DNA from 2 places in the Kineococcus gynurae genome. Region 1 is predicted to be linked to the other one. Evidence: riboswitches for the same ligand, from Rfam matches in the RefSeq annotation. Region 1 holds a riboswitch; the other holds the start of a gene.
What was found. A riboswitch is a leader RNA that binds a small molecule or an ion and turns the genes downstream of it on or off. The one in region 1 is predicted to bind glycine.
Positions count from the first base shown of each region.

Region 2: another riboswitch for glycine. It lies ahead of gcvP (aminomethyl-transferring glycine dehydrogenase); the one in region 1 lies ahead of gcvT (glycine cleavage system aminomethyltransferase GcvT).

Region 1 is NZ_JBHLUI010000003.1:479,247-486,235, forward strand. It holds gene ACFFKU_RS03645 (DUF2332 domain-containing protein) at 1-491, shown strand, start outside; gene ACFFKU_RS03650 (sugar phosphate isomerase/epimerase family protein) at 668-1,666, opposite strand; gene ACFFKU_RS03655 (Gfo/Idh/MocA family protein) at 1,706-2,914, opposite strand; gene ACFFKU_RS03660 (LacI family DNA-binding transcriptional regulator) at 3,022-4,059, shown strand; glycine riboswitch at 4,091-4,197, shown strand; gene gcvT (glycine cleavage system aminomethyltransferase GcvT) at 4,283-5,389, shown strand; gene ACFFKU_RS03670 (sterol carrier family protein) at 5,389-5,799, shown strand; gene ACFFKU_RS03675 (hypothetical protein) at 5,796-6,146, shown strand; gene purF (amidophosphoribosyltransferase) at 6,195-6,989, shown strand, end outside.
Region 2 is NZ_JBHLUI010000001.1:73,448-80,436, forward strand. It holds gene ACFFKU_RS00360 (MerR family transcriptional regulator) at 1-90, shown strand, start outside; gene ACFFKU_RS00365 (hypothetical protein) at 145-864, opposite strand; gene ACFFKU_RS00370 (ParA family protein) at 972-1,733, opposite strand; glycine riboswitch at 1,815-1,905, shown strand; gene gcvP (aminomethyl-transferring glycine dehydrogenase) at 2,003-4,918, shown strand; gene ACFFKU_RS00380 (hypothetical protein) at 5,034-5,363, shown strand; gene ACFFKU_RS00385 (SDR family NAD(P)-dependent oxidoreductase) at 5,498-6,337, opposite strand; gene ACFFKU_RS00390 (NfeD family protein) at 6,442-6,951, shown strand; gene ACFFKU_RS00395 (SPFH domain-containing protein) at 6,952-6,989, shown strand, end outside.

The sequences.
Region 1 (6,989 bases):
TGCCCGACGTGGTGTGGCGGGCCGGCGTGGACCTGAACCCACTCGATCCTTCCGACCCCGACGACCTCCGGTGGTTGCTGTCCCTCGTCTGGCCGGAGCACGCGGACCGCCGGCGACGTCTGCTCGCCGCGGCGCGACTCGTCGCCGAGGAGCCGTCGCCGGTGGTCGCCGGCGATCTGCTCGCAGCGTTGCCGGAGCTGGTGGCGCGAGCCCGGCGGGAGGCGCCCACCGCCACGGTGGTGGTGTTCCACAGCGCCGTCCTGGCGTACCTGGAACCGGACGACCGGGACCGCTTCACCGGGCTGGTCCACGAGCTCGGGGTGCGGTGGGTGTCGAACGAGGGTTTCCGGGTGCTGCCACGGGTCCGGGACCGGCTCGATCCCGGCATGACCGCGCCCGTGGGCGGTTTCCTCCTCGCCCTCGACGGCCGGCCGGTGGCCTTCACCGACCCGCACGGGCGATGGCTGCACTGGCTGGCGCCGCACCGGTGAGGTGGACCCCCGCGCCTCGGAGAGGGGAACCGAGGCCGAGGAGCTGGGCGGACCCGCCCGACCCAACCCTCCCGTGATCAAGGAATTCCCGGGTGGAATTCCTTGATCACGGGAGGGGTGGGGGGCGCGGTGGGGGAGGGGCAAGGGGTGGGGTGGCACCCCCCGCCCGGATCGACTCAGACGCCGGCGTCGCGCGCGGCGGCGCGCAGCACGCCGGCGGCCACCTCGAGGCCCTCGACCCGACCGAGCGAGACGTCCTCGTGCTCGATGTTCACCAGCATGTCCGGGTCGACCTCGGCCAGCGCCCGCAGGAACTCGGCCCAGAAGGCGGTGTCGTGGCCGCGGCCCAGGGCCACGAAGTCCCAGGCCGAGTCCTTGGGCCACTCGTTGACCCACTCGTCCCCACCCAGGTTCGTGCGGTCCTCGCTCGGGTCGAGGCGGCGGAACCGGTTGTCCAGGACGCCGTAGATCGCGGCGGCGGGGTTGACCCGCACGTCCTTGGCCGCGGCGTGCAGCACCAGGGGGCCGAGGTCGCGGACGACGGCCACCGGGTCCATCTGCTGCCAGAACAGGTGCGAGGCGTCCAGTTCGACGCCGAGGTGGGTGGACCCGGTGCGCTCGACGAGTTCCCGCATGCCCGCCGGGTTGAACACGAGGTTCTGCGGGTGCAGCTCGAGGGCGATCTTCACGTCGAGCTCCCGCCCGAGCGCGTCCAGCTCCGTCCAGAACGGCGTGGCCACCTCCCACTGGTGGTCGAGGACGTCGAGCGCCGCCGAGTTCCACGCGTTGACGACCCAGTTCGGCCGCGTCGCACCGGGTTCCCCACCGGGAAGGCCGGACATGGTCACGACCCGGTGCTGCCCGAGCCGGTGGGCCAGGCGGACGGAACGGCGGACGTCCTCGGCGTGCTTCTCGCCGACGACCGGGTTCGGGTGCAGGGGGTTGCCGTTGCAGTTCAACCCGGCGATCTCGACGCCCGTGCCCTCGAACAGGCCGAGGAAGTCGTCGCGGGCGGTGTCGCTGACGAGGATGTCGTCGAAGGTCGGGATGTGGGTCGCGGGGAGGAAACCGCCGCTGTTCAGTTCGATGCCCTGCAGGCCGAGGCCGGAGATCACCTCGAGGGCCTCGGGCAGGGACCGGTCGTGCAGGATCGCGTTGTAGACGCCGAGTTTCATGACGGGGCTCCGGTTCTCGTGCGGGGGTTCTCGGGGAGGTCAGTCGGCGGGGACGGTCTCGACGGATCCGGCGGCGGCGCGGGTCACCGCGTCGATCACCCGCAGGTTGTGCAGGCCGTGCCGCAGCGGCGGCACCACGGGGAGGTCGCCGATCGGGGTGCCGACACCGCCGGCGACCTCGTTGAGGAAGGCGCGGCACTGGAACACGAAGAAGTCGTTCTGGCCGTGGCCGACCGAGGGGAAGTCCATGGCCAGGCCACCGGCCACGTAGGGGTGGGCGGGCCCGACGAGGACGTCGCGGTAACCGTTGACGACGCCCGGGGCGGTGGAGTCGGCGATGCGGAACTCACCCGTCCGGTTCAGGTCGAAGCTCGCGGCCCCGTTCTCGGTGAAGATCTCGAACCCGAGGCCGTTGGGTAGGCCGTGCGCGATGCGGGACACCGAGAAGGTTCCCGTCGCTCCCGAGGCGAAGGTCGCGGTGAAGGTCACGAGGTCCTCGTTGCCGACCTCGCCGAACTCCTCGGTGACCTCGGCCAGCGCGTGCCCGACCACGACCCCGCTGGGCTTGGGCCGGCGGGTCGTGACGGTCGAGAAGACCGTGCCGCGCACCGACTCCAGCGGCCCGCACAGGAACTCACCCAGGTCGATGACGTGGCTGCCGATGTCGGCCAGGGCCCCGGACCCGGGCCCCCCCTCGTAGCGCCAGCTCATGGGGGCGTCGGGGTTCGTCGCGTAGTCGCACCAGTAGTGCCCGTTGAAGTGCCGGACCGCGCCCAGATGCCCGTTGGTCAGCTGCTCGCGGATCGCGGTGATGGCCGGGGAGCGGCGGAAGGTGAAGCCGACGGCGGCCACCTGGTCCGGGTGCGCGTCGGAGGCCGCCACCATCGCCTCGGCGTCGGCGACGCTCGGGGCCAGGGGTTTCTCGCAGAGGACGTGCTTGCCCGCGGCCAGCAGGCCCTCGACGATCTCGCGGTGCAGGTGGTTCGCGACGACGACGCTGACGGCGTGCACGTCCTCGTTCTCGGCCACGGCCTGCCAGGTGGTCTCGGCGCGTTCGTAGCCGTAGCGACGGGCCGCGGCCACCGCGAATGGCTCGTGGGCGTCGGCCACGGCGACCAGGCGGACCTCGGTCAGGTCGTCCCCGAAGGGGCCGCCGGCCAACGTCGAGGCGGTGCGGTAGCCGGCGATGTGGGCACGTCCGGCCATGCCGGCGCCGATGACGGCCACGCCCAGGGGGGAGGAGGTCATGAGGGATCCTTCGGGGGGAGGTGGACCGGCTGCGGCGTCCGACCCTGGACGAGCGCTTTTAAACCGGTTTAAAGTGGCGTCACCAGCATGCGAGGAGGGAGCGTCGGGTGTCAAGCACCGAATCCGGACCCGGGGGCTCGTCGGCCCGCCGCCCCACGATCAACGACGTCGCCCGGCACGCGGGGATCTCCAAGGGCACCGTCTCGCTGGCCCTGCGCGGCGCCCCCGGTCCGAGCGCCGAGACCACCGCGCGGGTGCTGCGCGCCGCGGAGGAGCTGGGCTACCGGGCCAGCCGGTCGGCGAGCCTGCTGGCCCGGCGCCGCACCAACCTGCTGGGGCTCACCCTGACCCTGCGCAACGCCTTCCACGCGGAGCTGGCCGAAGGGGTGCAGGCCGCGGCCGACGAGGCCGGGTACGAGCTCGTCCTGAGCCCGGTCACCGCGGCCCGGGCCGAGGCGCGGGCGGTCGAGACCCTCCTCGACTCCCGGTGCGAGGCCGTGCTGCTGCTCGGCCCGGAACTACCCGCGGCCGATCTGGACGACCTGGCCGCCCGGGTCCCCGTCGTCGTGGTCGGGCGGGCGGTGGAAGGGGTCGGGCTGGACGTCGTCCGGACCTCCGACGAGGCGGGGATCGCGCTGGCCGTCGAGCACCTCGTCGGGCTGGGGCACCGCGCCCTGGCCCACGTGGCCGCCGGCCGCGGGCCCATCGGCACCGCCCGTACCGAGAGCTTCCGGGCCGCGGTCCGCCGGGCGGGGGTGGCCGAGGCGTCGCTGGTCGTCGAGGCGGGGGAGTTCTCCGAGACGGCCGGCGCACGGGCCGGTGCGACCCTCCTCGACGGCCCGGTGACGGGGATCGTCGCCGCCAGCGACCGCATCGCCCTGGGGGTGCTCGACGCCCTTGGTCGGGGCGGCCGGGCGGTCCCGGACGAGATGTCCGTCGTGGGCTACGACGACAGCCCGTGGGCCCGGCTCGGGCACGTGCAGCTGACCTCGGTCAGCCAGGAACCCGCAGAACAGGCCCGGGCCGCGGTCCGGGCCGCGGTCGACCGTCTCGACGGCGGGCCGCGCCCGCCGCGGGAGACGGTCCTGCGCCCCCGGCTGGTGACGCGGGCCACCAGCGCCCCGCCCCCGTCCGGGGGACGCTGAGGGGTCGGATGTGGCAGGCTCGTCCCGGCCACGAACCACGGCGGGAGAGCCCCTGGACCGGCGCGCGAGCGCCACCTCCGGGGCACCGAAGGAGCAACCGCCCCGGAACCTCTCAGGTCGACGGACCGCCGTGGGACGGCCGCTCTGGAACCCGCCGCCGGGTGACAGAGGGGGTGACGTCCGGGCCGCGCGAGGCGGCCCGACCGACCCGGAAGGTGCTGCCGTGAGCGAGAACTCCCCCCTCCACGAGGTCCACGCCGCCCTGGGCGCGGCCTTCACCGACTTCGCCGGCTGGTCGATGCCCCTGCGCTACTCCTCCCAGCTCCTCGAGCACGCCGCCGTCCGCGAGGCGGCCGGGGTCTTCGACCTGTCGCACATGGGCGAGCTCACGGTCACCGGCCCGGCGGCCGGTGCCGCCCTCGACGCCGCTCTCGTCGGGCGCGCCTCGGACCTGCCGCTCGGTCGGGCGGCCTACGGGATGGTCGTCGACGAGCAGGGACTCGTGCTCGACGACGTCGTCGTCTACCGGCTGGGTGACGAGGAGTTCCTCGTCGTGGCCAACGCGGCCAACGCCGACGTCGTCGCCGGACTGCTCACCGAGCGGGTCCGGGGCTTCGACGCGACGGTCCGCGACGACGGTCGCAGCACCGCGCTGGTCGCGGTGCAGGGGCCGCAGGCCGCCCCGGCGCTCGCGCCGCTGCTCGACGTGGACCTGGACGGGCTCGGGTACTACCGCTGCCGCCCGGCTCGGCTGAGCACCGGGGCCGGACCGGTGGACGTCCTGCTCGCGCGGACCGGGTACACGGGCGAGGACGGCTTCGAGCTGTTCTGCCCGGTCGCCGACGCGGTCGCGGTCTGGGACGCGGCGCTCGCCGCCGTCGAGCCCCTCGGCGGGGTGCCGGCCGGTCTGGCCTGCCGCGACACGTTGCGGCTGGAGGCGGGCATGCCCCTCTACGGCCACGAGCTGACGGCGGCCCGCTCGCCCTACGAGGCCGGGCTCGGCCGGGTGGTCAAGCTCGACAAGGCCGACCCCTGGATCGGGGCGGAGGCGTTGCGGCGCATCGCGGCCACGCCGACGGCCGAGGTGCTGGTCGGCCTGCGCGGCGAGGGGCGTCGGGCCCCGCGGCAGGGGTACCGGGTGCTGGCGGACGGCGCGGCGGTCGGCGAGGTCACCAGCGGGGCGCTGTCGCCGACGCTCGGCCACCCCGTGGCCATGGCCTACGTCGACGTGGCCCACTCCGCGGTGGGCACCGCGTTGGAGGTCGACGTCCGCGGGACGCGCCTGCCCGTCGAGGTCGTGCCGCTGCCCTTCTACCGTCGGGCCCGGTAGTGCCGCCCCGGCGCCGGACGGACCCCGCCGCGGGACGGGCCGCGGCGCTCGCCGCGGCCGCCGACCTGGCCGCGGGTCGGACCCCGGAGCGCAGCCGGCTCGCGACCGCGGTGCGGTGGTCGCTGGAGGAGCTGAGCACCCGTCACCCCGGCAACCACGTCGAGGTGCGGGTGCCCCCGTTCGGGGCCGTCCAGGTGCTGCCCGGGCCCCGGCACACCCGGGGTACGCCCCCCGCCGTGGTCGAGACCGACGGCGTGACCTGGCTGCAGGTGGTCGTCGGGGAACGCGGGTTCGGTGCCGCTCTGGACGAGGGACGGATCCGGGCCAGCGGGCTGCGCGCCGACCTGTCCGACCTGCTGCCGCTGCTGCGCACGGGTGAACCCTCCGGTGACGTACCGTCGTCCCCGTGAGCAGCACGACCCCTGAACCCGCGCAGTCCGAGCAGCCCGGGCCGCCCGAGGACGAGGCGACCGAACCGGAGGGCACCGGGTTCGTGCAGGTGACCCGGCGTCGGGCCCCGCGCTACCGGAGCTTCATGGTGACCGGCGCCCTGATCGCGCTCGCCATCTCCGGGGGCATCGCGCTCACCACCCCGCCCAGCGGCGGGTACAGCCAGCAGGCCCTGTTCGGCTACCTCCTGGTGAGCCTCGGGTTCTTCTTCGTGCTGCTGGGCGGCCTGCTCGCGGTCCTCAGCGAACGGCGGGCGATCGGCCGGGCGCCGAGATCACGACGGGCGGGGCGACGTCGCCGCGTGTGACACACTTCTGACGTGGCCCGCGGTGACGGACGTCTGAACCACGACCTCATGCCCGGAGAGAAGGGACCCCAGGACGCGTGCGGCGTCTTCGGGGTCTGGGCTCCCGGGGAAGAAGTCTCCAAGCTGACCTTCTACGGTCTCTACGCCCTGCAGCACCGGGGGCAGGAGGCCGCCGGCATCGCCGTGAGCAACGGTGAGCAGATCCTCGTCTTCAAGGACACCGGGCTCGTCTCGCAGGTGTTCGACGAGTCGGCGCTGGAGTCTCTGCAGGGCTCGGTGGCGGTGGGCCACACGCGCTACTCGACGACCGGGGGCAGCACCTGGGAGAACGCGCAGCCCACGCTCGGGGCCACCTCGGCCGGCACGGTCGCCCTCGCCCACAACGGGAACCTCACCAACTCGTTCGCCCTGCGCGAATTGCTGGCCGAGCGCACCCGCGCCACCGAGGGCGAGCCCGGTGGCCGTCCCGGCGGACGCGGTGAGATCGCCCGCGGCAACACCACCGACACCGCGCTGATCACCGCGCTCTTCGCGGGCGACCCGGACCGGACGCTCGAGGCCACGGCGCTGGAGATCCTCCCGCACGTCGAGGGCGCGTTCAGCCTGGTCTTCATGGACGAGCACACCCTGTACGCCGCCCGCGACCGGCACGGGATCCGCCCGCTCGTGCTCGGACGGCTCGACCGGGGCTGGGTCGTCGCCAGCGAGACGGCCGCCCTGGACATCGTCGGGGCCAGCGTGGTCCGCGAGATCGAACCGGGCGAGCTCATCGCCATCGACGCCGACGGGTTGCGGTCCTCGCGCTTCGCCGAGGCGAAGCCGACGGGGTGCGTCTTCGAGTAC
Region 2 (6,989 bases), on a different contig from region 1:
CGTCGGGCCCCCCTTGAGGACGCCCCGACGCTCGACCTGGCCGCCGCCGACGAGCTCGGCGCCCGCCGGCGGGCCCGCGAGGCCGGCTGACCCTTTCCCCCGGCCGGGCACCGCCGACGGCTCACCGGGGTCGGTCGGTGTCGCTCAGTCGATGAGGTAGGGCTTCGCCAACGCGCGGACCGCGAACGGATCCGTCACCCAGTCGTGCGCGTCGGGCAGCCAGATCACCGCGGCGAGCAGGGCGTCGGCCCACGTCCGCAGCAGCTCGTCGAGGTCGGCCCGCCAGCCGTGCTGGTAGGAATCCCCCTCGTCGCCGAGCTCGAGCTGCTCCAGCACCGCGACCCCGTGACCGAGCCGGACCGCGAGCAGTTCCTCGGTCCGGGCGAACACCGGCAGCAGGCCAGGCGGGGTGGGCGCCCCCAGGGCTCCGCCCCCGGCGACCCGGTCCACGGCGTCGGCCAGGGACAACGGGACCCACCCGCCGGGACCGACCGAGGGGGTCGTCCGCCCGTACCGGCGGCGGACCGGCTCGACCCCGTCGACGAGCGACCACCACGCCCGGGCCGCGGCCGGGATGGGGAGTCCGAGGCGGTCCTCGGCGGCGTCCAGCTCCGCGGCGGCGACGCCGGGGCGCAGGCGGGCGGCGATGTCGGCGCCGACCCGGGTCCACTGCTGACGCAGGGCGTGCAGGCGGCGTTCCACCGCGGCGTGGACCAGGTCCTCGGCCTCGGCGACCGGCGTCGATCCGGGCGGGTCGGAAGGTCGGGCCGGAGGGGTCACGGTGAGGTCCACCGACAGGTCGAGCACCGTCCGGGGTTCGCCGGGACGCGCGTCCGCACCGGGGCCCGCCTCCGACGTGGTCACCCGACCTCCCTCGGTCCCGCCACCGTGGCGATCTCTGCTCACGTCAAGTTACCGCGCGCGCCCACCGCGGGCCCGGTGAGGTCGCGACCGGCCGCGGCTGGACCGGCTCAGCGGGCGTCCATGATCCGGTCGAGGATCTCCTCGAACCGGGTCGCCAGCTGCCGGGCCCCGACCCCCTTCACGCGGTGCACGGGGAGCCCCGCGCCCTGCGCCTGCCCGATCGCCGCCCGGTCGGGTAGCGGGTCCAGCACCAGGTACCCGGCGATCTCGCGCAGTTCCTCGAGGCGGAAGCGCTGCTCGGGGGAGCGGGGGTTGTAGCGGTTCACGAGGATGCCCACCGGACGCGGTCCCCGGCGCAGCGCCGCCACCTCGCGCAGGGTCCGGTCGACCGCGGCGACCGAGAACCGGCTGGCGTCGGAGACCACGAGCAGGAGGTCGCTGGCGGCCCAGGCCGAACGGGTCAGGCCGCCGAGCGAGGGCGGGCAGTCCAGCAGGGCCAGGTCGTGCTCGCCGATCTTGCGCAGCGCCCGCCGCAGGTGCTCCAGGGCCTCGCCGTCGGGTTCGGGGACGTCGAGCATGGCCGAGTCGGACGTGCCGGTCAGGACGTCGAGCATCCCGGGGTGGTCCGAGGCCCACCCGCTCGGGGCCACGGCCGCCTCGGCGATCTTGCGTTTGGGGGAGGCGAGCACGCTGGCCACGTCGTGGTCACGGTGCGCGGTGACGTCGAGCCCGGTGGTCGCGTCCGCCTGCGGGTCGAGGTCGACGACGAGGGTGGGGACCTGGCGTTCCAGTGCGGCCGAGGCCAGTCCGAGGACGACGGACGTCTTGCCGACGCCGCCTTTGGCACTGCTGATCGCGACGGTCACCACGGCGGTCAACCTACAAGTCGGGGGTGTCGCGCCGGCGACGGCACGCAGAACCGGAGGCGACTAGACTCGGGCCCTGGCCGTCCATCCCGCGCGGGAGAGACCCCGGAGCCACCGGGGCGCCGAAGGGGCAACATCCCCGGAACCTCTCAGGCCACCGGACCGCGTGGAGCAGGCCGCTCTGAAGGCACCCGTCGACACGGCCGCGTCCGTGCCCGGCGGCCCGACAGACGGGGGGTCCCTCGACCGACCCGACCCGCAGGAGTTCTCCGATGACCCTGACCGCTCCCGCCCCGACCACGCCGGCCGAGCCGCCCGCCGGGACCCCCCGTCCCGAGCGCACGCTGACCGCCACCGCCCTGCCCTTCAGCGGTCGGCACATCGGCCCCCGCGGCGCCGAGATCGCGACCATGCTCGCCGCGGTCGGCGTCGCCTCCACCGACGAGCTGCTCGACCGGGCCGTCCCGGCCGGGATCCGGGACTCGGCGCTGGCGCTGCCCGAGGCCCTGGACGAGTCGGCCGTCACCGCCGAGCTGCGGGCGCTGGCCGCCCGCAACACCGTGGTCCCCTCGCTGATCGGGCTCGGCTACCACGGGACCCGGACCCCGGCCGTGGTGCGGCGCAACGTCCTGGAGAACCCGTCCTGGTACACGGCCTACACGCCCTACCAGCCCGAGATCTCCCAGGGGCGGCTCGAGGCCCTGCTGAACTTCCAGACCACGGTGACCGATCTGACCGCCCTGCCGGTCGCCGGAGCCTCCCTGCTCGACGAGGCGACCGCCGCCGCGGAGGCCATGACCCTGACCCGGCGGGTCTCCAAGGCGGCGCGCGACGCCGTCTTCGCGGTGGACGCCGACGTGCTTCCCCAGACTCTCGCCGTGCTGCGCACGCGGGCCGTCCCGCTGGGCATCGAGCTGGTCACCCTCGACCTCGACGCCGAGGACCCGTTGGCCGCGCTGGGGGAGCGGGCCGTGTTCGGCCTGCTGGCCCAGTACCCGGGCACCTCGGGGCGGGTGCGCGACCTGTCCGACCTGACCGGGGCGGCCCACGAGCGCGGGGCGCTCGTCGTCGTGGCCGCCGACCTGCTGGCCCTGACGCTGCTGCGCGCGCCAGGGGAGTTCGGCGCCGACGTGGCCGTCGGGTCGGCCCAGCGTTTCGGGGTCCCGATGATGGCCGGCGGTCCGCACGCCGGGTACCTGGCCGTCCGCAAGGGGCTGGAGCGGTCGCTGCCCGGTCGCATCGTCGGGGTCTCCACCGACGCCGACGGCGCCCCCGCCTACCGGCTCGCACTGCAGACCCGGGAGCAGCACATCCGCCGGGACAAGGCGACCTCGAACATCTGCACCGCCCAGGTCCTGCTGGCCGTGATGGCCGGGTGCTACGCCGTCTGGCACGGGCCGGAGGGGTTGCGCCACATCGCCTCCCGGGTCGCGCTCACCGCCGGGACGCTGGCCGCCGAGCTGCGCGCCGGGGGCGTGGAGGTCGTCCACGACGAGTTCTTCGACACCGTCCTGGCCCGGGTTCCCGGGCGCGCCGACGAGGTCCTCGCCCGGGCCCTCGACGCGGGCGTGAACCTGCGCCGGGTGGACGCGGACACCGTCGGGGTCACGGTCGACGAGACCACCGACGCCGGTCACGTCAGCGCCGCGCTGGCCGGGTTCGGTCTGCCCCCGCTGCAGCTGGACGACCCGGCCGAGGACGGTCTGCCGGAGGCGTTGCGGCGCACCTCGGAGTTCCTGACCCACCCGGTGTTCGCCCAGCACCGTTCCGAGACCCAGATGCTGCGCTACCTCAAGCGCCTGGCCGACCTGGACTACGCGCTGGACCGCGGGGCGATCCCGCTCGGTTCCTGCACCATGAAGCTGAACGCGACGACCGAGCTGGAACCGGTCTCGTGGCCCGAGTTCGCCGACCTGCACCCCTACGCCCCGGCCGACCAGCTGGCCGGGACCGCGGCGCTGGTCGAGGACCTGTCGGCGATGCTCGCCGAGGCGACCGGGTACGACGCGGTCTCGTTGCAGCCCAACGCCGGATCGCAGGGGGAGTTCGCCGGCTTGCTGGCGATCCGGGCCTACCACGTGGCCCGGGGCCAGGCCGAGCGGCGCATCTGCCTCATCCCGTCGTCGGCGCACGGGACGAACGCGGCCAGCGCGGTCATGGCGGGGCTCAAGGTCGTGGTGGTGGCCTGCGACGAGCTCGGCAACGTCGACCTGGACGATCTGCGGCGCAACGTGTCCGAGCACGCCGACGATCTCGCCGCGATCATGGTCACCTACCCCTCGACCCACGGCGTGTACGAGGAGTCCATCAGCGAGGTCTGCGCCCTGGTCCACGACGCCGGGGGGCAGGTCTACGTCGACGGGGCCAACCTCAACGCCCTCGTCGGCCTCGCCCGGCCGGGCCGGTTCGGCGCCGACGTGTCGCACCTGAACCTGCACAAGACGTTCTGCATCCCGCACGGCGGGGGCGGCCCCGGGGTGGGCCCGGTCGCGGTGCGTTCCCATCTCGCGGAGTTCCTGCCCGGGACGTCGCCGACCGACGACGACCCGGCCCGGGTGGGCATGGTCTCGGCGGCCCCGTTCGGCTCCGCGGGCATCCTGCCGATCTCGTGGGCCTACCTGCGGCTCATGGGGCCGGACGGGTTGCGCGAGGCCACCACGCAGGCGGTCCTGTCGGCGAACTACGTGGCCGCGCGCCTCGGTGAGGCCTACCCGGTCCTCTACCGCGGTCCGAAGGGCATGGTCGCCCACGAGTGCATCCTCGACCTGCGGCCGATGACCAAGGCGACCGGCGTGACCGTGGACGACGTCGCGAAGCGGCTGGTGGACTACGGGTTCCACGCCCCGACGATGTCGTTCCCGGTGGCGGGGACGCTCATGGTGGAGCCGACCGAGAGCGAGGACCTGGCCGAGCTGGACCGGTTCTGCGACGCGATGCTGTCGATCGCCGCCGAGGTCGAGGAGATTGCCGCGGGACGTTTCCCGGTGGCCGACTCCCCGCTGCGCCACGCCCCGCACACCGCCCCCAGCCTGCTGGGGGACTGGGACATGCCGTACTCGCGCAGCGAGGCCGCCTACCCGGGCGGGACCGACCCGCGGCACAAGTACTGGCCGCCCGTGCGGCGCATCGACGGGGCCGCGGGCGACCGCAACCTCGTCTGCTCCTGCCCGCCGCTCGACGAGTACTGACCGGAGCGGTCCACGAGCCGTCCGCCGTGATCCAGGGATCGCGGCGGGCGGTTCCACGAGCAGAAGGGGGAGGCGGGTGGCTCGCGCGGCTCGATGGGCGTTCTGCGGTCTGCTGGTGAGCGCCGCCGTCGGTGCCTGCTCCCTCGGGGGGCCGTCAGCGGAGGACGTCACGTTCTCCGTCCCCGACGTCTCGCCCCTCATGGACTCGGAGAGCGCCGTCGTCCTGCGCGTGAGCGATCCGAAGACGGGCGAGGTCAGCGCATCGGAGGTCGTCGACATCGACGGAGAGACTGATGTCGACGAGAAGGTGTCGGTGGTCCCCGGGACGTACTCGGTCTGGGTGGCTCAACTGCACTGCCCGATGGGTGACGGGTGCCCGGACGAGGCGTCGGCCCCCCGGAGTTCGTCGACGTCGGTGCGCTCTGGGAGTGCGAGACGAGCCTGACGGTCGAGCCGGGCGCAGCTGCGAGCGTCCGGGTCGAGCGGACGGGGCCGATGTCGACGGAAGACCGGCGCTGCCGCGCCGGGTGAGCGACGGGCCCGGTCGGGAGTCCCCGCGGCGACGGCCCCGGCGGTGGGTCAGGCCTCGGTGCGGGCCCGGGGGTGCGGGGTCGAGGTGATGGCCCCGGCCACCATGGTCAGCACCCGGCGCGGGACCAGCCGCGTCGTCACCGTCAGCGCCCGGTAGAGCAGACCGTCGACCGCGACCGGCGCGTTTCCCTCCAGGGCCCGGATCGTCGTGGCCACGACCTGGTCGACCGAGCGGCGGGGGAGCGCCCCGACGGCGTCCTCCCCGGCGACGTCGAAGAACGGGGTCTCGGTGGGGCCGGGGCAGACGGCCAGGACGCGCACGCCGTGGCGACGGTTCTCGGCCCACAGCGCCTCGGTGAAGGCGAGCACGAACGCCTTGGTCGCGCCGTAGACCGCGAGTCCGGGGACCGGCTGGAAGGCGGCCACGCTGGACACGTTGACCACCGTCCCCGATCCGCGGGCGACCATGTCCGGCAGCAGGCGGGCCGTGAGGTCGACCAGGGCCGTGCAGTTCAGGGTGATCTGCGCGGTGAGGCGGTCGACGTCCTCGGTCTCCGCGACCGGCCCCTGGACGGCGAAGCCCGCGTTGTTGACCAGCACGTCCACGTCACGGCCCAGCTCGGCCAGCCGGTCCCGGACGGTGCGACCTGCCTCGGGGGCGGTCAGGTCGATCGCGAGGACCTCGACGCGCACCCCGAACCGCGCGCGCAGGGCCGCGGCCAGGGAGGCGAGCACGTCACCGCGGCGGGCGACGAGGACGAGGTCGGCCCCCCGGTCGGCGAAGGCCTCCGCGAGGCCCGCCCCGATCCCGCTGGACGCACCGGTGACGAGGACGGTCCGGCCGTCGTAGCGGAGGGCACGGTGTCCGGGGAGCAGTCGGGAGGCCATGGGGTCATCGCACCACACCCCTCGCCCGGAGGCCCCCGGACCGCGGGTCCGTGGCCTGCGCGAACTAGGATGGCGGCTTCCAGACCGCACGGACGGGGGCCGCCATGGAGATCCTGGATCTGATCCTGGAACGCAGCTGGCTGATCTGGATCGCGGCCGCGCTGATCCTCGGGGTGCTCGAGATGACGGCCATCGACCTGGTGTTCGCCATGCTGGCCGGGGGAGCCCTGGCCGGGGCGCTGGCCGACGCGCTGGGGCTGGAGTTCGTCGGCCAGGTGCTGATCGCCTCCGCCGCAGCCGGTCTGCTGATCGGCACCATCCGGCCGGTGCTGCTGCGCCGGTTGCGGATGCCACCGACCGGCACCACGAACTCACCGGCCCTGGTGGGCCGCACCGCCCTGGTGATCGCCGAGGTCAGCAACCGCGGCGGTCTGGTCAAGCTCGTCGGGGAGACCTGGTCGGCCCGTTCGGCCGGCCCGGTGTTCGCCGAGGGCAGCGACGTCGTGGTCACGGCCATCGACGGGGCCACCGCGGTGGTCGGCGCCGCCGTCCCCACCGATCCGACGGTCCAAACCCGGCCGACCGACCCTCCGAACCTCTCGAAGGAGTCCTAGATGGACCAGATCGTGACGCTCATCGTCCTGGGACTCGT